4 regions of the Streptomyces sp. NBC_01224 genome follow, and region 3 is predicted to be linked to each of the others. Evidence: riboswitches for the same ligand, from Rfam matches in the RefSeq annotation. Region 3 holds a riboswitch; each other region holds the start of a gene.
The links. Region 3 has a riboswitch for cyclic di-AMP ahead of OG609_RS04575 (M23 family metallopeptidase). Riboswitches for the same ligand answer to the same signal wherever they lie in the genome.

Region 1 (7,231 bases), 6.8 Mb from region 3:
GACCTCATCCTCGACGCTGCGGGCGCCAAGGCGTACGGCCTGGTGGACCACGTCATGGAGAACCGGAAGTCGTCACTCCCGCCGCACAGCGCGAGGTGAACGCCCGATGCAGCCACCGGAGTTGCCGCCACTCCCCGCACTGACGCGCGCCGAGGGGGAGTTCATCGACTGCTACCTCGAAGTCCTGGACCAACTGGGCCGGATCAACCCGGCCCGCGGCAGCGACACCTACGGCGCACTGCGCGCCGCACAGGCACTGGCCTCACGGGCGGGCGCGCTACGGGACGCCCTCGCGTTGATGCATGAGCGCGGCGAGGCGCAGATCCACGCCGCCACCTTGGCGCGGGCGCTGCGCCTGCTGGACGGGGAACGGCGGGCCGGACGCGTCACCGTACCCCCCGCTCGGGCGAGTTGAGCAGCCCACTTCGTCTCCGGCCCCGGCCGGGTCCGGCCAACTCCCCCTGCCCTCACCTCCGACGGGGTTTGCTCAACTCACTCCACCCGCGACTCCGACGGACGTCGCTCAACTCCCCCGCGCGACACGCCCGGCAGGCACATCGAAATTCCTAGCTCGTTCGGCGTAGGGATTCCCCCTCGCGAGCGACATCTCAACTTGCGTTTTTCGCGAGGGCAGTGATCGGAATCCATCCTTCCACCCCTGGTACGAGACCGGTCCGAGCGACCTGCACGGTCTTCGGAATCATCGGCCCCACCCAAACGGATCATTAATGAGGAGACTCACATATCGTCGTTTTCTCTCGGAAATCCGGCAGTCGGTGCGCCAAGATCCCTGGGACGACAAGCCCCCGCCACCGCGGCGGGGCGGTCCGGGCGGACGCCGAGTCCTGCCGCCGTCCGGATGCCTGGTCGACAGAAGTGGATCGGCAGGAGTGGAGGACCCGAGCACAACGGGTCGACCGGAACACCGGTCGACCCTCGGGGTGAAGCCGCCGAGCGCGGCCGGGCAACTTCGCCAGCCCGAACCCGACAGGTCATCCTTCACAGGCGGCTGACGAAGGGTTGCGCATGGCTGCGCAGGTTCATGTCCCGTCTCTGCTCGCCCGGGCCGGCACGGCCTCGGTTCTGACACTGGCCGCCGTCGGCGGCACCCTGCTTGCCCCGGGCGCCACGCCTCAAGCCCAGGCAGCGACCCTCTCGATGAAGGCACTCAACATCGCCGCGTCGAAGAAGGGATCACCATACGGTTGGGGGGCCACCGGCCCCAACCGCTTCGACTGCTCGGGTCTGACGGTCTATTCGTTCAAAAAGGCGGGCAAGAAGCTCCCGCGCACCGCCCAGCAGCAGTACAACAAGACCCGCCATATCTCGGCCTCGCACAGGCAACGCGGCGACCTGGTCTTCTTCCATTACGGCCGCAGCATCTACCACGTGGGGATCTACGCGGGTAAGGGCAGGATCTGGCACTCGCCGAGGACCGGCGCGGTGGTCCGGCTGGAGAAGATCTGGACGAAGAGCGTCTACTACGGGCGGGTCCGCTGATGCCTGTCCGGTGGATCAGGCCCGTGCCCCCGGTCCTGATCCACCGGACAGGCCCTGGTCTCCGCCGCTGACCCGCTCGTTACTCAGTGCAGCAGGGGGCCGGACACCAGCACCAACCCCAGACCGGTGAGCGCCGCGCCGCTGCCGCCCTCGATGGCGCGGGCGGTACGTGGCCGGCGCAGCCGCCGCCCCAGTCGGTCCACCATGAGGGCCACTGCGGGGAACCAGATCAGCGCAAGCAGCACCACGATCATTGCGAGCAGCAAGGTCCTCGGGAGCGGCGGCTGCCCGTCGGGAACGAACTGCGGCAGCAGACTCAGGAAGAGCACCGGCGCCTTGGGATTCAGGGCGTTGGTGAGGAAGCCCTGGCGCAGTGCTCGTACGGTTCCCTGCCCTGCTGGTTCCCCCTCGGCCTCACCCGCCCTGCCCGTGGTGCGGCGCCGAGCCGCGTACAGGGCGCTGATGCCGAGGTAGAGGACGTAGGCCCCGCCGAGCAGCTGAACGGTGCGGAACAGTACGGGCAGCGTCACCAGCACAGCGGCAAGCCCGGCGACGGCCAGCGCGGTGTGCACGAGGAGTCCACCGGCAACACCCAGCGCGGTCGCCACCCCCGCTGACCGGGAGGCGAGCGCGTTGCGTACGACGACGGTGAAGTCCGCGCCCGGCAGCGCGACCATTCCAGCGGCGACCCCGATGAAGGCGATCAATTGTGCGTCCATGGGTCCACCCTGGCCCGGCAGAGCCTTTAGCGTGTACTTGCAATCTTCTGGGTCTGCCAAAAGGAACACTTAATGTACGACCCGACACGGCTCGCGGCGCTGGTGGCAGTCGCGGAGGCCGGATCGATCACCCGGGCCGCCGCCCGACTCGGCTACACCGCGCCCGCGCTCTCCCAGCAGATCGCCAAGCTGGAGCGGGAGGCGGGCGCCGCACTGCTGGTGCGCCACCACCGAGGGGCCCGCCTCACGGCCGCCGGTGAGCTGCTGGTCGGACGCGCACGGCGGATCCTCGACGAGATGGACCTGGCCCGCCACGAACTGGCCCGTCTCTCCGGACTCTCCGGCGGACGCCTCCGGGTCGGCACGTTCACCACCGCGGGCATCCATCTGTTGCCGCCGGTGTTGAGCGCCTTCCGTCGCGCCCACCCGGATGTGGAGCTGGCGGTCACCGAGTATGAGCCGCCGGACGGAGTCGCAGCTGTGGCCGCCGGCGACGTCGATCTTGCGCTGACCCATGTGTACGAGCCGGCTGCCGCAGCGGCCTGGCCCTCCGGGGTATTCGCCGAACCGCTGCTGGTCGAGGAACTGGTCCTGATCACGGCGGTCGGGCAGATGCTGTCCGAAGCCACCGGGAGACTGCCGGTGACGGAACTGGCGGGGCGGCCGCTGATCAGCAGCGCGCCGACGCATCCACCGCGCCGCGGGGTGGAGCAGGCGTTGGCCGAAGCAGGGGCAACACCCGCCGTGGTCTGCGAGTCGCCCGGCTATGCGCTGGTGTGTGCGCTGGTCAGCGCGGGCATCGGAATGGCGGTCGTACCGGAGATGGTTGCCGCGATGTCGTCGACACCGTTGTCCGTGCGGCGGCTGGAACCCGCCTCGTTCCGGCGGACGATCTCGATGGTGCACCGCGGTGACCGGGCGAGCGCCGCGGCGGCAACTCTCCAGGCGCTGTTGCGCAGTGGGTTCGGGCGGGCGGCCTCGGCGCAGCGGCCGGGCGGCGAGGGCGGGTGATCATGCGATCGGGAGACAGGGAGGCGGCGGATCGAAGGGTCGGTCAGCTCTGCACGGGGATGCTCCACGGGAGCGCGATCCAGACCGTCTTGCCGCCGTCGGCGGTGGGGGTGACGGTGAGCCGGCCACCGCACTCCTTGGCCAGACAGCGAATGATCACCATGCCGCGTCCGTTGTCCTGCTGAACGGCGGCGGGCAGCCGCCGGGGCCGACGCGGGTGACTGTCCGTCACACCCAGATGCAGCTGTTCCTCCCGCTCCAGCCTCAGGTCCACGGTGAAGGTGGGCGACTGTCCGAAGGTGTGCTGGACGGCGTTGGTCGCGAGTTCCGAGACGATGAGTCGGATACTGTCGGCGAACTCCGTGTCGATGGCCAGACCCCATTCGGTCAGCACCCTTGCCACGTATCTCCGGGCCGACGAGACCGAGACCGGATCGCTCGGCAGAGTGACGCTTGCTTCCTGATGGTCTGCCATGGCGAGCCGTCCCTTTCCCACTTGGACCGACCCGCGACCGGTCCCGGTTGTGCTTCGCGCCAGATTGCCACTGATGCTGCCCTCTGTGACGGCGATCCACCAAGATATGCATATATCTGTCGCTCAATGCGGTGAACCCTGCCACGCAAGACCGTATGCGGGCGTCACACTGTCCGCTCGGCAGAAGAGGGAGGGAGGCCGAAGATGCAGAACGGCCCTGCGGTGAGGCGCCGCAAGCTCGGGGAGGAGCTCCGGAGCCTGCGCCATGCGTCCGGACTGACGAGCCGGGACGCCGCACGGATCCTCGGCTGGCACCAGTCGAAGGTGAGCCGGATCGAGACCGGTGTCAGTGGGGTGCGGCCGGCCGATGTGACCCGGCTGCTGGACGCGTACGGCGTGGACGACACGCAGCTGCGGACGCTCCTGGCGGCGCTGGCGGGTTCGGCCGGCGGTGGCGGCACCGGGTGGTGGCATGCCTATCGCGGTCTGATCCCGCCGCAGTACCGCGACTTCATCAGTCTGGAGTCCCAGGCGCGGACCGCGCGGACCCTGGAGACCTCGGTGGTGCCGGGGCTCCTGCAGACGGCCGACTACGCACGTGCGGTGACCCGGGCCTCGCTGGACGGGTTGCCCGCCGGCCAGCTGGACTCGCTGGTGGAGGTGCGGCTCGCCCGGCAGGGGGTGCTGCGGACCGATCCGCCGCTGCGACTGAGCGCGGTGCTCGACGAGGCGGTGCTCCGGCGCGAGGTCGGCGGGTGCCGGGTGATGAGAAACCAGCTGCGCCATCTGACTCGCGTGGCTCAACTTCCCCATGTGGAACTTCAGTTGCTGCCGTTCTCGGTCGGTGGCTATGTCGGCCTCACCGGCCCTTTCGTTATCTTCTCATTTCCGAACACTTCTGATCTGGACGTGGTAGTTCTCGACCATTTGACGAGTAGCCTCTATCTGGAGCGGAAAGAAGACCTTGAGGCGTACAGCTCGGCCTTCCGCACGATGCAGGCGCACGCGCTGTCGCCGGAGCACTCGTTGGACCTCATCGCCGCGATCGACCGCGACGGTCGGTGACCCTGGACTGCCCGAGGGGGGCTCATGTCGGATTGCCTTGCACAACACGAGTTACGGTGGCGGCGCAGCAGCCGCAGCACGGGTATGAACAACTGCGTGGAGGCCGTGCCGTTCGGAGACGGGCGGCTGGCCGTGCGGGACTCCAAGGATGTGTCCAGGCCACCACTGCGGTTCTCCGCGGTGGCCTGGACATCTTTCGTCTCCGGCCTGCACCGGGGTTCGGTCAGCTGACGGGAGCGGTCCGCCGTACGATCGCCACGGCGGTGGCGATCTGCTCCTGGGTCAGATCGGCTCGCGCTGTCAGCCGCAGCCGGGAGACACCGTCCGGTACCGATGGCGGCCGGAAGCATCCCACCGCGATTCCCGCGGCGCGGCAGTCGGCTGCCCAGCGCACCGCCGCGTCCGCCGAGGGTGCCCGCACCGAGACCACGGCCGCGTCGGGGCGAACGGCGGTCAGACCGGCCCCGGTCAGCCGCTCGTACAGAGCGGTGGCGACCGCACGGGCCCTGCCGGCGCGTTCCGGCTCGCGACGGATCAGCCGCAGGCTCCCGAGAGCGGCGCCCGCCGCGGCCGGTGCGAGGCCTGTGTCGAAGATGAACGTACGGGCCGTATTGACCAGGTGTTCGATGGCTCGGGCCGGACCGAGGACCGCCCCGCCCTGGCTGCCCAGGGACTTGGAGAGGGTGAGCGTGGTGACGATTCCCTCGCCGCCCGCGAGACCGGCGGCGGCGAGCGCACCCCGGCCGCCTTCGCCCAGCACTCCGAGGCCGTGCGCGTCGTCGACGAGCAGCGCGGCACCCTCCGCCCGGCAGGCGTCGGCCAGTTCGGGCAGCGGCGCGGCGTCGCCGTCGACCGAGAAGACCGAGTCGGTGACCGTCAGCGCGCGTCCCCCGTGTGCCTGCAGGGCCTTGCGCACGGCATCGGGATCGGCATGCGGTACGACGGCGGTCTCGGCCCGGGAGAGCCGGCAACCGTCCACGATCGAAGCGTGGTTGCCCGCGTCGGAGACGATCAGCGAGCCGCGGCCGGTGAGCGCGGTGAGGGCGGCGAGATTGGCCACGTAGCCCGATGACAGCACCAGGGCCGCCTCGAAACCGCAGAAATCGGCCAGCTCGCGTTCGAGTTCGGCGTGCAATGCGGTGGAGCCGGTGACGAGCCGCGATCCGGTCGCCCCCGCTCCCCACCTGCGCGCGGCCTCGGCCGCGGCGGCGGTGACCTCGGGATGCCGGGTCAGTCCCAGATAGTCGTTGCTCGCGAGGTCCAGCAGTTCCGGTTCGGCGGGCCGAGGGCGGAGCGTACGGACGAGTCCGGCGTCCGCGCGGCGGCGCGCCTCGTCGTCGATCCAGTCGAACGGGGCGAAGGGCATGAGCGGTCCCTTTTGTAGGCAGCTCACAGACCCTAACCGGGAGCGCAGCAGGTCATGGTGTGGCAATACACACACCCCAGACGGGCTCTGTTGTCCGGTTCCTCCTTGGCTGCGGGCGGTGCCGTAGGCCAGGATCAACGCCATGGACCTCCTGAACACGCTAGTGGACAAGGGACTGCGGCGCGAACTGCCGACCCGCGAAGAAGCCCTCGCCGTACTGGCGACCTCCGACGACGACCTGCTCGAAGTGGTGGCCGCGGCCGGAAAGGTGCGCCGCCAGTGGTTCGGGCGGCGCGTGAAGCTGAACTATCTGGTCAATCTCAAGTCCGGGCTCTGCCCCGAGGACTGCTCGTACTGCTCGCAGCGACTCGGCTCGAAGGCCGAGATCCTCAAGTACACCTGGCTGAAACCGGACGAGGCGTCGAAGGCCGCCGCCGCCGGGGTGGCGGGTGGCGCCAAGCGGGTGTGTCTGGTGGCCAGCGGTCGCGGTCCGACGGACCGGGATGTCGACCGGGTGTCGGAGACCATCGAGGCGATCAAGGAGCGACACGAGGCCGTCGAGGTGTGCGCCTGCCTCGGTCTGCTCTCCGACGGACAGGCCGACCGGCTGCGGTCGGCGGGCGCCGACGCGTACAACCACAACCTCAACACGTCCGAGGGGACGTACGGGGACATCACCACCACCCACACCTATGCGGACCGGGTGGAGACCGTGCAGCAGGCGCAGGCCGCCGGGCTCTCGGCGTGCTCCGGGCTGATCGCCGGGATGGGTGAGAGCGACGCCGATCTGGTCGATGTCGTCTTCTCGCTGCGCGAGCTCGACCCGGACTCGGTGCCGGTGAACTTCCTGATCCCGTTCGAGGGCACTCCGCTGGCCAAGGAGTGGAACCTCACCCCGCAGCGGTGTCTGCGCATTCTGGCGATGGTCAGGTTCCTCTGCCCGGACGTGGAGGTGCGGCTCGCGGGCGGGCGCGAGGTGCATCTGCGCTCGATGCAGCCGCTCGCGCTGCACCTGGTCAACTCGATCTTCCTGGGCGACTACCTCACCAGTGAGGGACAGGCGGGGCAGGCGGATCTGGACATGATCGCGGACGC
Region 2 (7,231 bases), 1.3 Mb from region 3:
GAGGTTGGGGTACGCGGCGGGGAGAACGGTCGGCTCCTGCTCCTGGCCGTCGTAATTCGACTGGAAAGCGACGGTGTCCTCGTCGATCGACTCCGTCATCAGTGACGTCGCGTCGGCCATCCGGCACTCGGTGTACCGCATGGCGGCCGGTGGGTCGTCGTTTCCGAGCGAGCCGAAGTTGCCGTGGCCGTCGACCAGGGGGAGCCGCATGGAGAACGGCTGCGCCAGACGGACCAGCGCGTCGTAGATCGACGCATCGCCGTGCGGGTGCAACTTACCCATGACCTCGCCGACGACACGAGCGCACTTCACATAGCCGCGGTCGGGGCGCAGGCCCATCTCGTTCATCTGGTACACGATGCGGCGGTGCACCGGCTTCATGCCGTCACGGGCGTCCGGCAGGGCCCGTGAGTAGATCACCGAGTACGCGTACTCAAGGAAGGAGCCCTGCATTTCGTCGACGACGTCGATGTCGAGGATCTTCTCCTCGAAGTCGTCCGGCGGCGGGGTCTTCGTGCTGCGGCGGGCCATCGCTGCTGCGACTCCTTCACGGATTCTGTTCGGGCAACCTCAGGTTCTGACGCGGACCATTGTGGACCGCCGCACTGACATCGCCGACCTCGACCCGTCCCAAGAGCCGTTCCCGACCCCTGCCGAGGTGGTTTCACAACCCATCCCGCGGGGGATGCGCCCCTCTTTCACGCGAACTTCCGCGGTATGGGAACTTCGCCAGGTGCCTGTGCGCTTGCTTACAGTGGCAGGTCTCGCAGGAAATCCAGTATCGCGATCGAAGGGACGTACATGCCCAAGGGTCACACGGCCACAGCCCAGGCCGGCTCCGGCGGCTTGACAGCGACCGAGCACCGTCTGGCCAACGGCCTGCGCGTGGTGCTCTCCGAGGACCATCTGACCCCGGTCGCCGCGGTCTGCCTCTGGTACGACGTCGGCTCGCGCCACGAGGTCAAGGGACGCACCGGTCTGGCTCACCTCTTCGAGCACCTGATGTTCCAGGGCTCCGGCCAGGTCAAGGGGAACGGACACTTCGAGCTGGTGCAGGGAGCCGGCGGTTCGCTCAACGGGACCACCAGCTTCGAGCGCACCAATTACTTCGAGACCATGCCCACGCACCAGCTGGAGCTGGCTCTCTGGCTCGAGGCCGACCGGATGGGCTCGCTGCTCGCCGCGCTCGACGAGGAGTCCATGGAGAACCAGCGCGACGTCGTCAAGAACGAGCGCCGCCAGCGCTACGACAACGTTCCCTACGGCACGGCGTTCGAGAAGCTGACGGCACTGGCCTACCCCGATGGTCACCCGTACCACCACACGCCGATCGGCTCGATGGCGGACCTGGACGCCGCGACCCTCGAGGACGCCCGCGCCTTCTTCCGTACGTACTACGCGCCCAACAACGCGGTGCTCTCGGTCGTCGGCGACATCGACCCCGAGCAGACCCTCGCCTGGATCGAGAAGTACTTCGGCTCCATCCCGTCCCACGACGGCAAGCAGCCGCCGCGCGACGGCACGCTCCCCGAGACCATCGGCGAGCAGCTGCGCGAAGAGGTGCACGAGGAGGTTCCGGCGCGGGCGCTGATGGCCGCCTACCGGCTGCCGCACGACGGCACCCGTGAATGTGACGCGGCAGACCTCGCGCTGACCGTGCTCGGCGGCGGCGAGTCGTCGCGGCTGCACAACCGCCTGGTCCGCCGTGACCGCACGGCCGTGGCGGCCGGGTTCGGGCTGCTGCGGCTGGCCGGTGCGCCCTCGCTCGGCTGGCTGGACGTCAAGACGTCCGGCGGCGTAGAGGTGCCGCAGATCGAGGCCGCGGTCGACGAGGAGCTTGCCCGGTTCGCCGCCGAGGGCCCCACGCCCGAGGAAATGGAACGTGCGCAGGCCCAGTTGGAGCGCGAGTGGTTGGACCGGCTTGGTACGGTCGCGGGCCGCGCCGACGAACTCTGCCGGTTCGCCGTGCTGTTCGGCGACCCGCAGCTCGCCCTGACCGCCGTACAGCGGGTACTCGATGTCACCGCGGCAGAGGTCCAGGCGGCCGCCAAGGCCCAGCTGCGCCCCGACAACCGGGCGGTGCTGGTCTACGAGCCGGTCGAATCGGCCGAGCCCGCAGACGCAGCGGACACCGAGACCGGCGCCGACGGCGCCGACGACACCGACGCGCACGAAGGAGCGGACAAGTGACCGACGCTGCCGCGACTGGAGTTTCGATGCAGTACCACCCGCAGCCGGCCCCCGGCCTTGCCCGCCCCTGGGCCTTCCCCGCGCCGGAGCGCGGCGCCCTGCCCAACGGCCTCACGGTGCTGCGCTGCCACCGCCCCGGCCAGCAGGTCGTGGCGGTCGAGATCTTCCTCGACGCCCCGCTGGACGCCGAGCCCGAGGGCCTCGACGGCGTGGCCACGATCATGTCGCGGGCGCTGTCCGAGGGCACCGACAAGCACACCGCCGAGGAGTTCGCCGCCGAGCTGGAGCGCTGCGGCGCCACCCTCGACGCGCACGCAGATCACCCCGGCGTCAGGGTCTCCCTGGAGGTCCCGGCCTCCCGGCTGGCCAAGGCGCTCGCGCTGGTCGCCGAGGCGTTGCGGGCGCCCGCCTTCGCCGACAGCGAGATCGAACGGCTGGTACGCAACCGGCTCGACGAGATCCCGCACGAGCAGGCCAACCCGGCCCGGCGTGCCGCCAAGCAGCTCTCCAAGGAGCTCTTCCCGGCCGCGGCGCGGATGTCGCGCCCGCGCCAGGGCAGCGAGGAGACGGTGGAGCGGATCGACTCGGCGGCTGTGCGTGCCTTCTTCGACGCCCACGTCCGGCCGTCCACGGCGACCGCCGTGGTCGTCGGTGACCTCACCGGCATCGACCTGGACGCCCTGCTCGCCGACACCCTCGGCGACTGGGCGGGAGACACCGCGGAGCCTCGGCCCGCCCCGCCGATCACCGCCGACGACACCGGCCGAGTGGTGATCGTCGACCGTCCGGGCGCGGTGCAGACGCAGCTGCTGATCGGCCGGATCGGCGCCGACCGGCACGACAGCGTGTGGCCGGCCCAGGTGCTGGGCACGTACTGCCTGGGCGGCACGCTCACCTCCCGGCTGGACCGTGTGCTGCGCGAGGAGAAGGGCTACACCTACGGCGTACGGGCCTTCGCCCAGGTGCTGCGGTCGTCGGCCCCGGATTCCGCCTCGGGGGCGACCGGTGCCGCGATGCTCGCCATCAGCGGATCGGTGGACACGGAGTCCACGGGACCGGCGCTGAAGGACCTGTGGACGGTCCTGCGGACCCTGGCGGCCGAGGGGCTGACCGATGAAGAGCGTGAGACGGCCGTGCAGAACCTCGTGGGTGTCGCACCGCTGAAGTTCGAGACGGCGGCCTCGGTCGCGGGCACCCTCGCCGACCAGGTCGAGCAGCACCTCCCGGACGACTACCAGGCACAGTTGTACGCCCGGCTCGCGGAGACCGGCACGGTCGAGGCGACCGCTGCGGTGGTCAACGCCTTCCCGGGTGACCGGCTGGTCACGATCCTCGTCGGTGACGCGTCACAGATCGAGGAGCCGGTCCGGGCCCTGGGCATCGGAGAGGTGTCGGTGGTCGCCGGCTGACGGGCATACCCGTCGTGGACACCGGACGACCGGCCGGGCCGAGGCGGGCGACCCCCGCCCGCCCGGCCCGTTGCGTGTGACAGTCCACCGGTCGACTTTCACGTTCGACCGAAGCACCGAAGGCAACGGCCGGTCCACTGACCTGTCATATGTCCGCACATCGGGACAGAAGGAAGACCCGTGTGAGCGAAATCTCGCCGAGGTCTTCCTTTTTCTCCGTTTTGGTGGGGAGGTTGCCTGTCTGCCCTGTGGGATGCGCTACAAAACGGCCTGTCCGTTTGGTGAATGTAAATGACCCCGCTTAGCGTCGGCTGGGCTGTCCGTCACTCGTATGCCGCATCCGTGACATACCGGGCAGTCATCGCCGAGTCCCCGTCAGGCGCGAGCCTGGGGAGCCGGGGACCCATGCAGTCCCTGGGGTGAATCGGATGCCTGAGCCCGGATGAGGCCGGGGCGTCCGTAGGAGACCTTCCTGCTCCGAACCCGTCAGCTAACCCGGTAGGCGAGAAGGAAGGAAAGGATCAGCCACTCCATGGCGTTCACCCGTGCCACCGGGAAGCATCGTGCCCCGAGCCGACTGACGCGCAGCAGCGCGAAGATCGCCGGCGTCGCCGCTCTGGCCACCACCGGCGTCATAGGCGGCATGGCCTCTCCGGCCCTCGCCGCGGACTCCTCCGTCAGCGAGACCGGTCTGAACCAGGTCATCGCCATTGAGGGCACCCTCGCCGACCAGATCGACGCCCAGGCCGACGCGCAGAAGCGCCAGGCCGATGTCGCGGCGAAGGCGAAGGCGGAGGCGGAGGCGCAGCGAAAGGCCGAGGCCAAGAAGAAGGCCGAGGCGAAGGCCAAGGCCGACGCGAAGCGCGCGGCCGAGGCACGCGCCGAGAAGGCCCGCGCCGCCCGGTCCGCCGAGCGCACCCGCCTGGGTTACTTCCAGCTCCCGGTCGCCGGTTCGTACGTCACCACCGGCTACAAGTCCAGCGGCTCGCTCTGGTCCTCCGGCAGCCACTCGGGCATCGACTTCCACGCCGCGTCCGGCAGCTCCGTCGTCGCCGTCGGAGCCGGTACGGTCGTCGAGGCCGGCTGGGGAGGCGCGTACGGCAACAACATCGTGCTCCGGATGACGGACGGCACGTACACGCAGTACGGCCACCTCTCCTCGATCGGCGTCTCCGTCGGCCAGAGCGTCGGCGCGGGCCAGCAGATCGGCCTCTCCGGCTCGACCGGCAACTCCACCGGTCCGCACCTTCACTTCGAGGCCAGGACCACGCCGTCGTACGGCTCCGACATGGACCCCGTCGCGTACCTGCGCGCCCACGGCGTCAACGTCTGACCGACGCTCCACCCGCAGCACCCCTTCGAAGGCCCCGGCAGCGCGCCGGGGCCTTCGCCGTGCCTGGCCTCCGCGCCCGCCCGCAGTACCTGCTCCCCGAACCGTCCTGTGACCAAAAGATATTCATGAATTTCCACCCGGCATCGGAAATGCGGCCGCATTGCAATAGAGTCGCAGAACAGGCGTCGGTCGGCCGTGTTTCACGGGGATTAAGGCGGAGGTTCGGACATGCGCATTCCGGCACATTCGGTATGCACGGCAATCCGTGACGACATCGTCTCCGGTTTTTTCGAACGCGGAAGCCGGCTCACCGAGGAGTTGCTGGCGCGCCGTTACGGAGTCTCCCGTGTTCCGGTACGGGAGGCGCTGCGCACCCTGGAGTCCGAGGGCTTCGTGGTAACCCGCCGGCACGCGGGCGCCTGCGTCGCCGAGCCGACCGAGCAGGAGGCCGTCGACCTCCTGGAGGTCCGGATGCTGCTGGAGCCGCTGGGTGCCGCGCGCGCCGCGCAGCGCCGCACCGAGGCGCATCTCAAGGTATTGCGCGGTCTGGTCAGGCTCGGTCAGGAGCGGGCCCGGCGGGGCGAGGGGGAGGACCTGCGCTCACTGGGCGGCTGGTTCCACGAGACGTTGGCGCAGGCCTCCGGCAGTCCCGGCCTGATCGCGCTGCTCACCCAGCTCCGCCACAAGATCGCCTGGATGTACACGGTCGAGCAGCCGGCCCGCCCGGTGGAATCCTGGGCCGAGCGCGGGGCCATTGTGGACGCGGTGGCGAGGCGTGACGCGGAACGGGCCAGGGTGCTGGCCACCCAGCACGCCGAACGGGCCGCGGCCGCGCACCGGCTGCGCCGCGCCGACCGGCCGGGCCGTCGGCCCGATGCCCTGCGCGCCGACCGGGTGAGGGCTTCGCAACACTCCGTAAACACCATGGGTGTTCGGAATTAACAATTACGCCGTATACAAAGAGTAGTAATTCTTCGAGGGCTTTCTTTGGGTTGCCTGAATTTGCTCCGATCGTCCGTCCCGGGTCAGGGAAGTGAAAAAGCCGCGGCCCTCAATAAGGGTGCCGCGGCTCTCTTGCGGAGAATGGTTCAGACGGTCTCCGGAAGCTCGTCGAGCCCTTCGGCGACCAGCTTCGCCAGACGGTCCAGGGCGGCTTCGGAGTCGTCGGCCTCGGACGCGAGCACGATCTCCTCGCCGCCGTGCGCGCCGAGACCGAGCACCGCGAGCATGGAGGCGGCGTTCACCGGGTTGCCGTCGGCCTTGGAGATCGTCACGGGGACGCCGGAAGCCGTAGCGGCACGGACGAAGATGGAAGCGGGGCGGGCGTGCAGGCCCTCGGCCCAACCGACGTTGACGCGGCGCTCAGCCATGGTTCTGCCCTTCACGAATCAATGGTTGTCTAGACCAGTCTCTCATGTGGTGCGCGATGCTCCGGCCGACCTGCGGCACGCCCACAACCCGTGCTCCACCGCCGATCGGCCCCCTCAGACTGCCCCGGCCCCAAGGCCTACGCGACCGCTGACGGAGCCGTAGTCTTTGCGCATGCAGCCCTCGCCGGAGCAGAGTCCGCATCACGCGTACCCCGACCACTGGGAAGCGGACGTGGTCCTCCGCGACGGAGGAACCGCCCGGATCAGGCCCATCACCACGGACGACGCCGAACGGCTGGTCAGCTTCTACGAGCAGGTCTCCGACGAGTCGAAGTACTACCGCTTCTTCGCCCCGTACCCGCGTCTGTCCGACAGGGACGTGCACCGCTTCACCCATCACGACTACGTCGACCGGGTGGGGCTCGCGGTCACGGTCGGCGGCGAGTTCATCGCGACCGTCCGCTACGACCGGATCGACGAGCGGGGCAGGCCCGCTTCCGCGCCCGCCGACGAGGCCGAGGTCGCCTTCCTCGTCCAGGACGCGCATCAGGGCCGGGGCGTGGCATCGGCGCTCCTCGAACACATCGCGGCCGTCGCCCGCGAGCGCGGCATCCGCCGCTTCGCTGCCGAGGTGCTGCCCGCAAACAACAAGATGATCAAGGTGTTCCGGGACGCCGGTTACACCCAGCAGCGCAGTTTCGAGGACGGCTCCGTCCATCTCACCCTGGACCTCGAACCGACCGCCGAGTCGCTCGCCGTGCAACGCGGCCGTGAGCAGCGGGCCGAGGCGCGCTCCGTGCAACGGCTGCTCGCCCCCGGATCCGTCGCCGTCATCGGCGCGGGCCGCACTCCCGGCGGGGTCGGCCGCACGGTCCTGCGCAACCTCCTCGGGGCCGGCTTCACGGGCCGTACGTACGCAGTGAACCGCG
Region 3 (7,231 bases):
TACTGCCCGTTCGCCAAGCGGCGCGACAGCCGGGAGCAGCTGCGCGCCGACCGCGCCGCGCTGGAGCGGTTCGCGGCGTGGGCCGCGGCGCAGACCGGCGACCGGATCTCGGTCCTGTTCACCCCGTGGGGCGAGGGTCTGGTCCGCTCCTGGTACCGGCGTGCGCTGGTCGAGCTGGCGCAGCTGCCGCACATCGGCCGGGTCGCGATCCAGACCAATCTCAGCACCCGCACGGGGTGGCTGGCCGAGGCAGGTGACGCCGGACGCGAGAAGATCGCGCTCTGGTGCACGTACCACCCGGGGCAGACACCGTACGAGCGGTTCCTCACCAAGTGCCGGGAGCTGACCGCGCTCGGTATCCGCCACAGCGTCGGTGTCGTCGGTCTCGACGGCCATCTCGACGAGGCGCGGCGGCTGCGAACCGCCCTGCCGGACGAGGTCTATCTCTGGGTGAACGCCGCGGAGGGGCACACCTATACGGACGAGGAAGCGGATCGGTGGACGGGCCTCGACCCGCTCTTCCCGTACAGCCGGCATCCGCACCGGTCGGCCGGGCTGCCGTGCCGGACGGGCGAGTCGGTCATCTCGGTGGACGGCGGCGGCACGGTGCGACGCTGCCATTTCGTCCCGGCGGAGCTCGGCAACCTCTACGACGGGAGCTACCGGCGCTCTCTCGGCCCGCGGGCCTGTCCGCTGGCTGTCTGTGACTGTCACATCGGCTATGTGCACCTGGAGACGCTGCCGCTGTACGACGTCTTCGCGGGCGGTGTGCTGGAACGGATACCGGCGTCCCCGTTGTCGCCCCTCGCCGGACGGTCCTGAACCTCCAGCCCGTCCGGCGAGCGAGGGCATCACGGTGGCGGACGCCGCCTAGAGCGGCAGGAGGTCCGGCCGCTTCGCCTCGACATGGTCGCCGGAGGACTCGCCGCGCAGCCGCCGGCCGATCCACGGAACCAGGTACTCGCGCGCCCAGTGGATGTCGTCGCGCCGTACTTCGAGCGTGCCGCGCTGTGCCTGAGGGGGCCATTCCTGGTCGGGGTCGGCCGGCACATCGATGCCGAGGACCTGGGCGGCGCGCAGTGCGACCCTGGTGTGCCCCTCGGGTGACAGATGGAGCCGGTCGTCGTCCCAGGCGCGCCTGTCCTGGACGGACCGCAGCGACCACAGGTCGAGGACCGGGCAGTCGTAGCGGTCGGCGATGGACCGCACATGGGCGGTGTAGGTGGCGATCTTGCCGCGCAGATGGCGCAGCACGGGAACGCCTCGGGTGTCGAAGCCGGTGGTGACCAGGACGGTGCCGACCGATTCGGTCAGCTCGGCCACCGCGCGCTCGAAGCGCTCGGCCACGTCGTCGGGGTCGGTGCCGGGCCTGATGATGTCGTTGCCGCCCGCGCAGAAGCTCACCAGGTCGGGTGCGAGCTCCTTGGCGCGCGGCACCTGCTCCTCGACGATCTGGTCGAGGAGGCGTCCGCGTACGGCGAGATTGGCGTACCTGAAATTCCCATGAGTGGAGCCTTCGGTACTCGTCCCCGCATCGGGGTCCGGGAGCTGGTCCGCGAGAAGTACCGCGAAACGGTCCGCCCAGCCGACGAAGGTTCCATCCGGGCCGGGGTCGCCGACTCCCTCGGTGAAGCTGTCGCCAATCGCTGCGTACGACCCGATGACGCCATGTCGGTTGATGACGCCACGTTGATTTTTTCTCGAATCGTCTGCCACAAACGCCTATCCTGCACCGATGAATGTGACCTACGCGACCGTAATAAGGGGTTGACGGGTGGTGAGATAGACCACCCGGTCAGGTTTTGGTAAAGGGGGAATAAGCAGAAGGGGCGGTGCGCCGCCGCGCACCGCCCCTTCTGTGTTGCCCAGTTCACGCTTTGTTGCTCAACTGCCCGGCCGTTCGGCTCAGACGTAGATGCCGTGCGAAGCCAGGTAGGCGATCGGGTCGATGTCCGAGCCGTACGCCGGGCCCGTGCGGACCTCGAAGTGCAGGTGCGGGCCGGTGGCGTTGCCGGTGGCACCGGAGAGGCCGATCTGCTGACCGGTGCCCACGGTCTGGCCCGCGGAGACAGAGATCGAGGACAGGTGGCCGTACTGCGAGTAGTGGCCGTCGGCGTGCTTGATGACGACCTGGTTGCCGTACGCGCCGCCCCAGCCGGCGGTGACGACGGTGCCGGAGGTGATGGCCTTCACGCTGGTGCCGGTGAAGACGGGGAAGTCGATGCCGGTGTGGCTGCCGCTGGACCAGTTGGAGCCGGAGGCGCGGTATCCGGTGGTGTGGTTGCCGGGGACCGGGTGGCTGTAGCCGGAGCTGTTGCTCCGGCCGGCCGGAGCGGAGGTCTTGGACTCCGTGACCGTCGAGACCTTGGCCGGGGCGGACTTGGCCGGGGCGGACTTGGCCGGGGCCGACTTGGCCGGGGCGGACTTCTCCACGACCGACGAGGGCACCGAGGGGGCCTTCGACGGGAGGGCCGCGCCCGAGCCGGCGCCGGTGGACGCGGCGTCACCCGACGCCTTGCCGCCGAGCGTCAGCTTCATGCCCGGGAAGATCAGGCTGGGGTCTTCACCGACGACCTTGCGGTTGTCCTGGTACAGCTTCTGCCAGCCGCCCTTGACCTTGTGCTCGGTGGCGATCTTCGACAGGTAGTCGCCGGAGACGACGGAGTACGTCGTGGTGGCGGCCTGCTTCTGCGCGACCGGCTTGGCCGGGGCGGCGTGCGTGGCGGCGGCGGAGGCCGACTGCGGCGCGGCGGTCGGGGCCGACTGCGGCGCGGCCTGGGCACCGGTGGCGCCGAGCAGCGGCAGTGCGATGACGGCACCACCGGCGCCTGCGGCGGCGATGCCACGGGCGATGGTGCTGGACTTCGTACGACGATGCTTACCCGATATGGGCATGACGTGCTTCCTCTCCGGCGCCTGCGAGGTGAGCTGTCGGGTTCGGGCTGGAGATGCCCGGCCGCGCCGAGCGCGACTTCACCCCGAGCCGGCCGGATTTCTCCGATCGGCGGCCTACCTGGTTCCCCCGCTCCTGCCACGCGATATGAGTGGGTGCGAATTCCGGGCGGCGGCAGGATTAGGCGGTCCGTCCGGATTGACGGTGACCGTAAGCGAGTCGGGCCGGCGATAACAAGCCACTGGTTCCGTACCGGAATCCGCGCTCGGAAATCGGCGCGGAATTCCGGTCACACTCCGTGGATTAGGGATCTTGTCTTTCCGCGTCGCGCACGGAATGCCCGACCGCCCGGCCAGCACACACCGTCACGGATATGATTCCGCTCACGAGGGGGCGATCATCTCCCGTACATGCGGGGCATATTGAGTTAAATGCACCCATTACGGACATGTCGCGCTCATCATTCGCGTCGGAGCCTCAGCACCCGCGCATCGAGATCCCCCCGAAGCCCGGTGTGCAGCCCCTGATGCAGCAGTACCGAACCGTGGTGCGCCGCCCCGGTGTCCAGGCAGGTGTACGTCACTGCGGGGTCGATCCCGCGCAACCGCAGGGCCGGGGGCCGCTCCCCGTACCTCTGTGCCTCCAGCCACATCAGGACCACGGTTTCGTCCCCGTGGACGTACTGGACCGCGCTGAGTCCGCCGCGCGGGGCGCGCAGCCGGTACAGCGCGCCGTGCTGCACCACCGGCCGGATCTCCTTGTAGAGATCCACCCAGTTCCGCGCCTCCGCCAGCTCCTCCTCACTCCAGTCGGTGAGGTCCCCACCGACCCCGAGCACACCGGCCATCGCGCTCACGAAACGGAACCGCAGTGAGCTGACCCTGTCGTTGAGCTGGACATTCGGACTGTCGGTGACCCAGGCGGCCATCACCCGGGCCGGATGGATCTGGCCGAAGCCCTCCTGGATGGTGAGGCGGTCGAGCGGGTCGGTGTTGTCGGAGGTCCACACCTGGTCCGTACGGGACAGAATCCCCAGGTCGATCCGGCCGCCGCCGCCCGAGCAGGACTCGAAGGCGACGGAGGGGTGCGCGGCCCGGAGCCGGTCGATCAGCGCGTACAGGGCGTCCACATGCTCGATCCAGAGTTTCTGCTGATACTCCTCACCCGGCCAGCCCGCATCGGTGAAGCTGCGGTTGAAGTCCCATTTCACATAGTCGACGGGCGCACTCGAGAGCAGTGTGTCCAGTTGCTCCCACAGATAGTCCTGCACATCGGTGCGGGCCAGATTGAGCACCAGTTGATTGCGGAACTCGGTCCGCGCCCGCCCAGGGAAATGCTGCACCCAGTCAGGGTGTGCACGATAGAGATCGCTGTCGGCATTGACCATTTCCGGCTCGACCCAGATACCGAACTGCATGCCGAGTCCGTGCACTTCGTCGGCGAGCGGCTTCAGTCCGCCGGGAAAGCGGTCCGGATTCGGCGTCCAGTCGCCGAGCCCGGACCGGTCACTGGTGCGCTGCCCGAACCACGCGTCGTCCACGACGAACAGCTCGACACCCATCGCGGCGGCGCGCTCGGCGAGGGCGCGCTGCTGCTCCTGCGAGATGTCGAAGCCGGTCGCCTCCCAGGAGTTGTAGAGCACCGGCCGCAGGCTCTGTGCGTCCGGGATCACATGGGCCAGCTGCCAGGCGTGCCAGGCCCGGCTCGCCCCCCCGAACCCCTCCGCACTCCACAGACCGGCGAAGACCGGGGTGGTGTACGACTCGCCCGGCGCGAGCAGCAGCAACCCCGAGTCGTCGTAGCCGGCGCCGCCGGTGATCTGTACGAGCCCATCGGGGAGCTGCTGTACGGAAATCCGCCACGACCCGGACCAGCCGAGCGCACAGCCGTACACCTCGCCGCCCTCCTCGGTCGCCGCACCGTCGGCATCGAGTGCGACCCACGGCAAGTACTGGTGCCCGGTGTGGCCGCGCCTGCTGGAGATGACGCTCTCGCCGTACGTCAGCTCCGCCCGTGCTAGCTGCGACTCCGCCGCCCAGCGTCCGTGCAGCCGGCTAAGCCGCCAGCCGTCGCGGGCGGGCAGCACCCAGGCTGCCGCGTCGGCGCGCAGCAGTTCCAGCGGCGGACCGTCCGGCCCGGCGTGGGCGACGTCGGCCCAGCGCTCGATCACATCGGAGTCGTCCCGCACCCGGTAATGCAGGGTGAGAACGAGCCGGTGCACGGAGTCGGTGAATCCGATACGGAGTTCGTCTCCGTCCACCGTGGCGTCGGCAAAGGCCCACTCGGTGCCGCGGACCTGAGGGGTGCGTACCGAGAGGGCCGGGCGGACGAACCGGGGGCCGCCCTCCACGGGGTACTCCTCGCGGCCGTCGAGCTGGGACTCGAAGCCCCTGAAAGGTGGCTCAGGCGCTGCGGCCAGGGCCTCGGCCACGGCAAGGGGGATCCGCGGCCCCCAGTGCAGATGAACCAGCTCGTCCCGCTCGGTGAGTCGCAGTGCGTAGCTGCTGCTCGCCCCGGTGAGCAGCCAGGTCCGGCCCTTGTCGCCAGTCTCGATCATCGCATCCCCACATTCCAACAGTTCCGCACATCATCGACCATCATCGGTGGGTGAGCAACGGCCTTGCAGGGAATTCACCGGGCGGATTCGCCGCAGGAGTAACGGGGTTGGCGGAAATCTCGACAAGCAAAGGCCGAGATGATTGCCTGAGGAATCAATGTCGTATCGTCGCGGGAGTGGCCTTGTCGGCGACTCGCGCCGGCGCCAGACACTCCAGGAGTCACTGTGACGCAGCAGTTGCCGCAGATCCCGTCGACGGAACCCGAGCTGGCGGGTGTCCGCAACTTCCGCGATGTGGGCGGACTGCCCACCATGGACGGCCGACGGGTGCGGTACGGACGGCTCTTCCGCAGTGGTCACCTCGCGCACGCCACCGCCGAGGACGCCGCCTTCCTGGGCGGTCTCGGTCTGCACACGGTCTTCGACTTCCGCAATGCGGCCGACCACCGGCTCGACGGCCTCGATGTGGAGCTGCCGGGCGTACGGAATGTGAGCATCCCGCTCTCCGACCCCGCCGACGGCGCCGAGTTCTGGCGGATGGTCCGCGACGGCGACCTCGACCAGCTGCGCTCGGTCCTGGCCGACGGCAAGGGAACGAACCGGATGATCGCCTCCTACCGCGCGATCATCCGGGACCGTACCGCCGAGCACAGCCGGGTTCTGCACGCCCTGGCCGAGGACAGCGTTCCCGCATTGATGCACTGCGCGGCGGGCAAGGACCGGGCCGGTCTGGCGATCGCGGTGTCCCTCCTCGCGGTCGGTGTCGAGCGCGACGCCATCGAGGCCGACTACCTGAAGTCGAACGACGCCCACCGCCGCTACAAGGTGCGCCGCAGCGACACCTCGGCGGACGGCATGTCGGCCGAGGTGATGGAGCTGCTCAATCCGCTCTTCGGCGCCCACGCCGACTACCTCGCGGCGGCCTTCGCCACCATCGAGGAGACCTGGGGCAGCACGGACCGCTACTTCTCCGAGGGCCTGAAGCTCGCGCCCGAGACCCGTGAACAGCTGCGCGGCCGACTCCTCGACGAAGCGTAGCCACACCTGCCCGTCGGCGGCGATCAGCCCTTGCCTGCCACCGCGAAGAGCAGGTAGAGGAAGGCCGCGAAGATGTGTCCGGCAATGAGGTAGGCAAACAGTCGGATCACCACGCCGCGCGGAAACTTCCGCTCCTGGGCTTCGTAGTTCTTCCTGGACCCGAGCGGGTCGAAGTTCTCTGAATCGGACATGACAGTCCTCTCTGGTGACCGGACGGCCCGGCCTCAGCGACGGTGGATGCCGCTGCCGAGGCACAGCTCGGCGGCGGGGCTCTGCAGCAGGGTGTGGACGAAGAGCAGCTCGGCACCGTCGCGGTCGACGGCCGCGATCCGGTGCGGGGTGAGCGAGTCGAAGTGCGCACTGTCACCGGGGGCGAGATCGTGCACGGTGTCCCCGAGCGTGACCCGGAGGTGTCCGGCGAGCACGTACAGCCACTCCTCGCCGGGATGGACGCGCACGAGATCACCCTGTGCGCCGTACGGAACCCGGACGCGGAGCGCCTGCATCGCCCGGCCGGAGCCGCCGGCCTGCTGATACATCCAGCCGTCGGCCTCGGCCCCCTCGTACTTCCCGCCGCGGATGACCGCCCCCCGTTCAGGGGGCGTCTCGCCGAGCAGTTCGGAGACCGTCGTACCGTAGATCCTGGCAAGACCGAGGAGCATCGGCAGCGAAGGCTGCCGACGGCCCGTTTCGAGCCGGGAGAGATGGGCGGGTGAGAGCCCCGCCCGCTGAGCGGCGGTCTC
Region 4 (7,231 bases), 2.6 Mb from region 3:
CCTCCGCCCTGACCTGGGCGGGGGTGAGCTGGGGATCGGCGTGTGCGGAACCCGGCAGAGCGGCAGCGGTGGCGGCCCCGGCGATGGCGAGGGTGGCTGCGGTGCGGGCAGCAGGGCCGGTGTACGGGCGCTGCTTGGGTTTCCGGTGCGCTGCCACGGGGGCGTGCGTCCTTCCTGGCGACTGCCCGTCGGGGACTACCGGCGGGCCTGCCCGAGGTCCGGCGGCGGGTCACCAACAGGGGGAGTGGCCCGCCGCCGGATTTCTCGGCGGGGTGACCGGTTCGCCGTCCGGGTGCGGAGCGGCGGTGAAGCCGGTCACCTGGGTAGGGACGCTAAACCCGGGGCACGGGGAAGAGTTGTAATGAAGCCTATTGCCCGAATTTGGCGCGGCGCTGTCGCCGATTGATCGGAAAAATTGCACCAGAGTCAGGCAATTGGTGCAGGCGCGAGTGAAGCGGCAGGAAGTCGTACCTGCCTGCGGAGTGGTGATATGGCCGGGGCTAGGCTGCGGACCCATGGACGTACTCATCAATGTCTTCGTCGCCCTGCACATCATCGGTATCGGCTCTCTGCTGGGCGGTTTCCTGACCCAGATGAAGGCGATGGGCGCGGGCACGGCCCGGTTCGTCCCGGCGATGCTGCACGGCGCACTGACGATGCTGGTCACCGGTGTCGCGCTGGTCGGGCTCAACGAGGCCGACGGTCACCACGTGAACAACATCAAGATCGGGATCAAGCTGCTGCTCCTGGTCGTGATCCTCGCGCTCGTCTACGTCAAGCGGGACGAGGAGAAGGCCGACAAGGGTGCCTTCGCGGCGGTGGGCGGGCTGACGCTCGCCAACATCTTCATCGCCACGCTCTGGACCTGAGCCGGCCCGTGCCGCCCATGCTGCCGGACGGGCGGGGACATCAAGCCCGTCCGGCAGCTGAGGACGCAGGGAGGTGAGCCGCTACGACGGCCGCACGCTGCCGTAGATCGGCATGTAGTAGATCGACTCCTCGCGCACATTCGCCCCCGGCTTCGGCGCGTGGATCATCATTCCGTCGCCCTTGTAGATGCCGACGTGGCTGATGTCGTCGTAGAAGAAGACGAGGTCGCCCGGCTGCAGATCGGCCGTCGCGATCCGGGTGCCTGTCTCCACCTGGTCCCAGGTGGTGCGCGGGAGGTCGACGCCCGCGGCCTTCCAAGCGGCCTGGGTGAGGCCGGAGCAGTCGTACGAGGACGGGCCCGTCGCGCCCCACACGTACGGCTTCCCGATCTGGGCCGTGGCGAAGGCGAGGGCCTTCTGGGCCTTGGCGGTGGCGCTGCTGTCCGAGCCGGTTCCGGTGCCCGTACCCGTACCCGTACCCGTACCCGTACCGCTGCCGGATCCTGCCTCCTTCGCGGCCTCTGCGGCCTTGCGGTCCGCCTCCGCCTTGGTGGCGGCCTGCTGCTTCGCGAGCTCCTCCGCCTTGCGCTTGGCCTCCGCCTCCTTCTTGCGCTCCAGCGCCGCGAGCCGCGCCTTCTCCTCGGCGGTCAGCTTGGACAGCGTCGCGCGCGCCTCGCCCAGTTTCTTCTGGACGTTCTGCTTGCTGGTGCGCAGCGTGGTCTGTGTCGAGGTCAGCGTCTCCAGGCTCCGCACCGCTTCGGCACGCTTCTTCGACGCCTTGGCCTGCTGCGTACGGAAGTCCGTGACTGCCTTCTGCTGCTGACCGGTCATCCGGCTCATCAGCTGGCTCTGGTCGAAGTACGACTGCGGGTCGTCGGCCAGGAAGAAGGTGGCGCTCGGCGTGATGGAGCCGGTGCGGTACTGCGCGGCCGCGTAGGCGCCGAGCGTCCTGCGGGCGTCGTTGAGCTTGTCGGCGCGCTTGGCCACGTCCTCCAGCAGGGCGTCGACCTTGGCGCGCTGGGTGGCGGAGGCTTCCTTTGCCTGGTTGTACTGCTGGGTCGCGGTGCCCGCCTGCCGGTAGAGGTCGTCGACCTTCTTCTGGACGTCCTCGATGCCGGGCTTCGGGGCGGGGGCGGCCGTGGCGCTCTGTGCGGAGAGAAGGGTCACGGACGCCAGTGCCGCCGTGGTGAGTCCTACGGCCGGTGTGGTGGTGCGCACCCGGGTGCGCGGTTTGCGATGCGACGCCAAGGCCGGCATCTCCTTCCGTGGACCGCCTACCGGGTTAGCTGTCGGGTTCGGGCGGAACGGAAGGCTGCCCTACGGTCCGAGTGGGGGATAAGGACCGATTCACCCCGGTGCTGCGTGTGGGTCCCCGGCTCCGAACTCCCGCGAGGGCAGGCCGGATTCGGCGTGGGCGCCCGCTCGGCGTGGTTCGCCTCAGGGGGTACGGGCCGCCCGGTCGAGCACGCTAGCCAACCCGTGGTGCTGCTGTGAAGGTCGATGTTCGATATGCCCGATACATTTTCGTGACCTTGGTGAAGTGGGGCGGCAAGGGCCGACGAGGGCCCGAATTCCCTTACACGGAGTGGGTGACCGCTGCCTTTGTGTGCCCGGTCGTCGGGTGCGGTTCGCCATGCGGCCGTCGTGTGTCGTTGCGGCGGCCTAGACTCGACAAGCGATGAGCAGCCTCTTTGACGACAGCTTCCTGGCCGGCCTCCAGCACTCGGAGGAAGAGCCCCCGCCGCCCCCCGAGGACTCCGCACCCGAAGCGGTGCCGGAGGACCTCTTCGCGGGCGTATTCGACGGGCCCCCGCCGCCGCCCAGGGACGCGTACTACCGCGACGGCGCGCACCGCCCCGTCATCGACTCCGCGGCGCTCCTCGACGGGCTGAACACCGAGCAACGCGCCGCCGTGGTCCACGCGGGCTCCCCGCTGCTCATCGTCGCCGGGGCGGGCTCCGGAAAGACCCGGGTGCTGACCCACCGGATCGCCCACCTCCTCGCCGAGCGCGGGGTGCACCCCGGCCAGATCCTGGCGATCACCTTCACCAACAAGGCCGCGGGCGAGATGAAGGAGCGCGTCGAGCAACTCGTCGGACCGCGCGCCAACGCCATGTGGGTCATGACCTTCCACAGCGCGTGCGTACGCATCCTGCGCCGCGAGTCGAAGAAGCTCGGCTTCACCTCGTCGTTCTCGATCTACGACGCCGCCGACTCCAAGCGCCTGATGGCCCTGGTCTGCCGCGATCTCGACCTCGACCCGAAGCGCTTCCCGCCGAAGGCGTTCACGGCCAAGGTCTCCAACCTGAAGAACGAGCTGATCGACGAGGAGACCTTCGCCGGCCAGGCCGGAGGGGGCACCTCCCATTCGAGCGGAGCCGAGAATGGGGGAGGCTTCGAGAAGACCCTCGCCCAGGCCTACGCGATGTACCAGTCCCGGCTGCGCGAGGCGAACGCGCTGGACTTCGACGACATCATCATGACGACGGTCCATCTGCTCCAGGCCTTCCCCGACGTCGCCGAGCACTACCGCCGCCGCTTCCGGCACGTCCTGGTCGACGAGTACCAGGACACCAACCACGCCCAGTACACCCTCGTGCGCGAACTGGTCGGCCCGGCCGGCGAGAGCGACGCCCCCGCCGAGCTGTGCGTCGTCGGTGACGCGGACCAGTCGATCTACGCCTTCCGCGGCGCGACCATCCGTAACATCCTCCAATTCGAGGAGGACTACCCGAACGCGACCACGATCCTCCTGGAGCAGAACTACCGCTCCACGCAGACGATCCTGTCCGCTGCCAACGCGGTCATCGAGCGCAACGAGAGCCGCCGCCCCAAGAACCTCTGGACGAACGCCGGTACGGGCGCCCGGATCACCGGCTATGTCGCCGACACCGAGCACGACGAGGCGCAGTTCGTCGCCGACGAGATCGACCGGCTGACCGACGCGGGCGACGCCAAGGCGGGCGACGTCGCGATCTTCTACCGTACGAACGCGCAGTCCCGTGTCTTCGAAGAGATCTTCATCCGCGTCGGACTGCCCTACAAGGTCGTCGGCGGCGTGCGCTTCTACGAGCGCAAGGAGGTCCGGGACGTCCTGGCCTACCTCCGGGTTCTCGCCAACCCCGAGGACACCGTTCCGCTGCGCCGCATCCTCAATGTGCCCAAGCGCGGCATCGGCGACCGTGCCGAGGCGATGATCGACGCGCTCTCCATGCGCGAGAAGATCACCTTCCCGCAGGCGCTGCGCCGGGTCGACGAGGCGTACGGCATGGCGGCCCGGTCGGCCAACGCCGTCAAGCGGTTCAACACGCTGATGGAGGAGCTGCGCACGATCGTCGAGTCCGGCGCGGGCCCGGCGGTGGTTCTGGAGGCGGTGCTGGAGCGCACCGGCTACCTCGCCGAGCTCCAGGCATCCACCGACCCGCAGGACGAGACCCGCATCGAGAACCTTCAGGAACTCGCCGCCGTCGCCCTCGAATTCGAGCAGGAGCGGGGGGAAGAGGAAGGCGCGGGCACGCTCGCCGAATTCCTGGAGAAGGTCGCGCTCGTTGCCGACTCCGACCAGATCCCCGACGAGGACGAGGACGGCTCAGGTGTCATCACGCTGATGACGCTGCACACCGCGAAGGGCCTCGAATTCCCGGTGGTCTTCCTGACCGGCATGGAGGACGGCGTCTTCCCGCACATGCGCGCGCTGGGACAGGTGAAGGAGCTGGAGGAGGAGCGGCGGCTCGCGTACGTCGGGATCACCCGGGCCCGCGAGCGGCTCTATCTGACCCGGGCGGCGATGCGCAGCGCGTGGGGGCAGCCCTCGTACAACCCGCCGTCGCGGTTCCTGGAGGAGATCCCGGACCAGCACCTGGAGTGGAAGCGGACCGGTCCGATGGCGGCCCCGGCCGGACCGACGTCGGGGATCACGTCGTCGCTGTCCTCGTCGCGCGCCCGGTCGGGCCCCTCGGGCTTCGCGACCCGGCGCACCTCGGACAGGCCGACGGTCACGCTGGTGGTCGGGGACCGGGTCACGCACGACCAGTTCGGGCTCGGCACGGTCACGGCGGTCGAGGGCGTCGGCGACCAGGCGAAGGCGACGGTCGACTTCGGGGACGAGCGGCCGAAGAAGCTGCTGCTGCGGTACGCGCCGGTCGAGAAGCTGTAGTGCGGTAGCCGGGTGGGCGGCCGGGGCAGTTGCACCGGCCGCCGGGTGGCTCAGGTCGGGTCGAGGCCGTGGCTGCGGAGCCAGGGCAGCGGGTCTATTGCCGCTCCGCCCCCGGGCCGTACCTCGAAGTGCAGGTGCGGGCCGGTGGAGTTCCCTGAATCCCCGGAGTACGCGATCACATCGCCGGCCTTCACCGGGCCGGAGCGGATCTTGGTGCTGCTGAGGTGGCAGTACCAGGTCTCGGTGCCGTCGGCCATGGTGACGATGGCCATGTTCCCGTAGGCGCTGTTCAGCTGGGTGCGTACGGTGCCGTCGGTCGCGGCCATCACGGGCGTGCCGTACGAGACGGGGAAGTCGATGCCCGTGTGCACGGACATCCAGTTGACGCCCGCCTGGCCGAAGTACGCGCTGAGGCCGTGCTGCGCGACCGGCAGGAGGAATTTGGGGCGCAGCGCCTCCTTGCGGGCGGCCTCTTCCTCGCGCTTCTTCTTCTCGGCGGCCTGCCGCTCCCTCAGGTCGATGCGTTCCTGGGTACGGCTGGCGCGGTCGGCGAAGTTCTCCGCGTCGGCGCTGAGGTTGGCGAGTTGGGTGTCCAGCTTGTTGTTGGCGGCGACCGGCTTGACGGAGCCGGGGTCGGCGGCCGCCATCGTGGTGTTGTTGTCCTTCTTGTCCTCGCCGCCCATTCCACTGACGGAAGCCGCGGCGATACCGGCCACGCTCATCACGCAGGCGGAGGGAATGGCGACGGTGAGGAGCGCGGAACGCTTTGCGGGGGAACGCCGCCGACTGCGACTGCCGCCGCCACCGCTGCGGGTGGCGGGGCGTCCGATGGGACGGTGGGTGTCGGGCGCGGCGTCGGCCGTGTCGTCGGCGGCGGCTTCGCGCACGTCGGTGTCGAAGTCAGCCTCCGCCCCCGTCTCCGGGAGGCTGAACTCGGCGGTGCGCTGAGGCTCGTACGGGTCGAAGGAGTCCTGGTCGGCATAGGACTCGTACGACTGGTGCGCCTCGTGCGCCTCGTGCGCCTGGTGCGCCTCTCGTGCTTCGTATGCCTCGTGTGTCGCTAGAGCCTCGTGCAACGTTTGCGCGGTTTGCTGTTCCTGCTCGGGCGTGGCGCCGGTGTTCCAGGCGGTGGCGTCGTACGCGCCGGTGTCGTGCGCGGCCGTGTCGGTCGTCGCCCACTGGCCGGTCTGGTACCAGCTGTTGGTGTCCCACTGGCCCGTGGCGTCCGGGGCGCCGCCCTGGGCCGGAATTTCGGCGAAGGTGGCGGTAGCGGTAGCGGTGGCGGCCGTGGTCGCTGCCGTGCCGTAGTCGGCTCCGGGCGTCCAGGTGGCTGTGGTGTCGTACGTGGGGCCCGCGGCGTACTGCTGGGACTCCGCTGCGTACGGGGCGTAGGCGTCGTACGAGGTGGTGGCGTGTGCACCCGTGTCCCACTGCGTGGAGTCGTACTGGCCGCTGTACCCGGCCTGGCCGGTGTCGTAGCCGCTGCCGTACGTGCCGTCGTAGCTGCCGGGAAGGGAACCGAAGAGCGGGTCGCTGTCGAAGCCGCCGGTGGCTTGGCTGTCGTATCCGGCGTACCCGGCGTGGGGGTGCTGGTCGTTCACCAACTTCTCTCTCGCCTCGGCAGCAGGACCTGTGGTCTGGGGTCCGGTGGAGGGATCCCAGGGGGAGCAGTGGCCGCGACTGTACCCGGCGGTACGTGACGTCGACAATCTTCGGCAGGCTCGGGTGGCTCAGGAAACGGGCAATCGGCCGTCTTTCGACGGGCTGTCCACACAGCCTTGGCTCTATGTTCGAAACGCGTTCTATTTTTTTGGGCCTCCGGCGGAGTGCGGTGAGGCCGGGCCAGTCTGGTCAAGCCACCGAAGCGGCCCCTGCTGCCCCTGTTGTTCCGGTGGTTCCTGTGGCTTCGATCATCGATTCGCGGGATTCCAGCGCCTGCCGGACCGCGGCGGCGACAGCGGGGTGCACCGGGAGCGCGAGATGGCCGATGCCGCTGACGCGTACGTTCAACGCGTCGAGATCCGGATGGTCGATGCAGGCCGCCTCGGCCGGGACGATCACCCGGTCCAGCTCGCTCCAGAAGCTCACGAACCGGGTGCGGCAGCCGGGCGCCGGCCTGCGCAGTTCCTCGATCGGCGCGGAGCCCGTACGCATCTGGCGCACGATGGGGTGAGCGCTGGCCAGTGGGGCGACGGACGTGCCCCCG

Region 1: linked by a shared signal. The riboswitch ahead of OG609_RS35490 (C40 family peptidase) and the one ahead of OG609_RS04575 (M23 family metallopeptidase) in region 3 are both predicted to bind cyclic di-AMP.
Region 2: linked by a shared signal. The riboswitch ahead of OG609_RS09950 (M23 family metallopeptidase) and the one ahead of OG609_RS04575 (M23 family metallopeptidase) in region 3 are both predicted to bind cyclic di-AMP.
Region 4: linked by a shared signal. The riboswitch ahead of OG609_RS15860 (C40 family peptidase) and the one ahead of OG609_RS04575 (M23 family metallopeptidase) in region 3 are both predicted to bind cyclic di-AMP.

Annotation. Positions count from the first base shown of each region.
Region 1 covers NZ_CP108529.1:7,816,494-7,823,724, reverse strand. Annotated here, with positions in the region: gene OG609_RS35500 (ATP-dependent Clp protease proteolytic subunit) at 1-99, shown strand, start outside; gene OG609_RS35495 (hypothetical protein) at 107-415, shown strand; cyclic di-AMP (ydaO/yuaA leader) riboswitch at 851-1,023, shown strand; gene OG609_RS35490 (C40 family peptidase) at 1,027-1,500, shown strand; gene OG609_RS35485 (LysE family translocator) at 1,584-2,219, opposite strand; gene OG609_RS35480 (LysR family transcriptional regulator) at 2,292-3,230, shown strand; gene OG609_RS35475 (ATP-binding protein) at 3,274-3,705, opposite strand; gene OG609_RS35470 (helix-turn-helix domain-containing protein) at 3,910-4,770, shown strand; gene OG609_RS35465 (DUF397 domain-containing protein) at 4,795-5,001, shown strand; gene OG609_RS35460 (8-amino-7-oxononanoate synthase) at 4,994-6,136, opposite strand; gene bioB (biotin synthase BioB) at 6,279-7,231, shown strand, end outside.
Region 2 covers NZ_CP108529.1:2,358,828-2,366,058, reverse strand. Annotated here, with positions in the region: gene OG609_RS09965 (DNA gyrase/topoisomerase IV subunit A) at 1-531, opposite strand, end outside; gene OG609_RS09960 (M16 family metallopeptidase) at 802-2,190, shown strand; gene OG609_RS09955 (M16 family metallopeptidase) at 2,217-3,599, shown strand; cyclic di-AMP (ydaO/yuaA leader) riboswitch at 3,952-4,118, shown strand; gene OG609_RS09950 (M23 family metallopeptidase) at 4,132-4,932, shown strand; gene OG609_RS09945 (GntR family transcriptional regulator) at 5,161-5,874, shown strand; gene OG609_RS09940 (HPr family phosphocarrier protein) at 6,021-6,302, opposite strand; gene OG609_RS09935 (bifunctional acetate--CoA ligase family protein/GNAT family N-acetyltransferase) at 6,475-7,231, shown strand, end outside.
Region 3 covers NZ_CP108529.1:1,031,987-1,039,217, forward strand. Annotated here, with positions in the region: gene OG609_RS04565 (STM4011 family radical SAM protein) at 1-822, shown strand, start outside; gene OG609_RS04570 (SGNH/GDSL hydrolase family protein) at 871-1,716, opposite strand; gene OG609_RS04575 (M23 family metallopeptidase) at 1,906-2,895, opposite strand; cyclic di-AMP (ydaO/yuaA leader) riboswitch at 2,899-3,057, opposite strand; gene OG609_RS04580 (alpha-galactosidase) at 3,354-5,450, opposite strand; gene OG609_RS04585 (tyrosine-protein phosphatase) at 5,676-6,488, shown strand; gene OG609_RS04590 (DUF6126 family protein) at 6,512-6,679, opposite strand; gene OG609_RS04595 (helix-turn-helix domain-containing protein) at 6,713-7,231, opposite strand, start outside.
Region 4 covers NZ_CP108529.1:3,658,361-3,665,591, reverse strand. Annotated here, with positions in the region: gene OG609_RS15870 (C40 family peptidase) at 1-157, opposite strand, end outside; gene OG609_RS15865 (hypothetical protein) at 516-869, shown strand; gene OG609_RS15860 (C40 family peptidase) at 951-2,126, opposite strand; cyclic di-AMP (ydaO/yuaA leader) riboswitch at 2,125-2,290, opposite strand; gene pcrA (DNA helicase PcrA) at 2,548-5,025, shown strand; gene OG609_RS15850 (M23 family metallopeptidase) at 5,076-6,626, opposite strand; gene OG609_RS15845 (esterase/lipase family protein) at 6,877-7,231, opposite strand, start outside.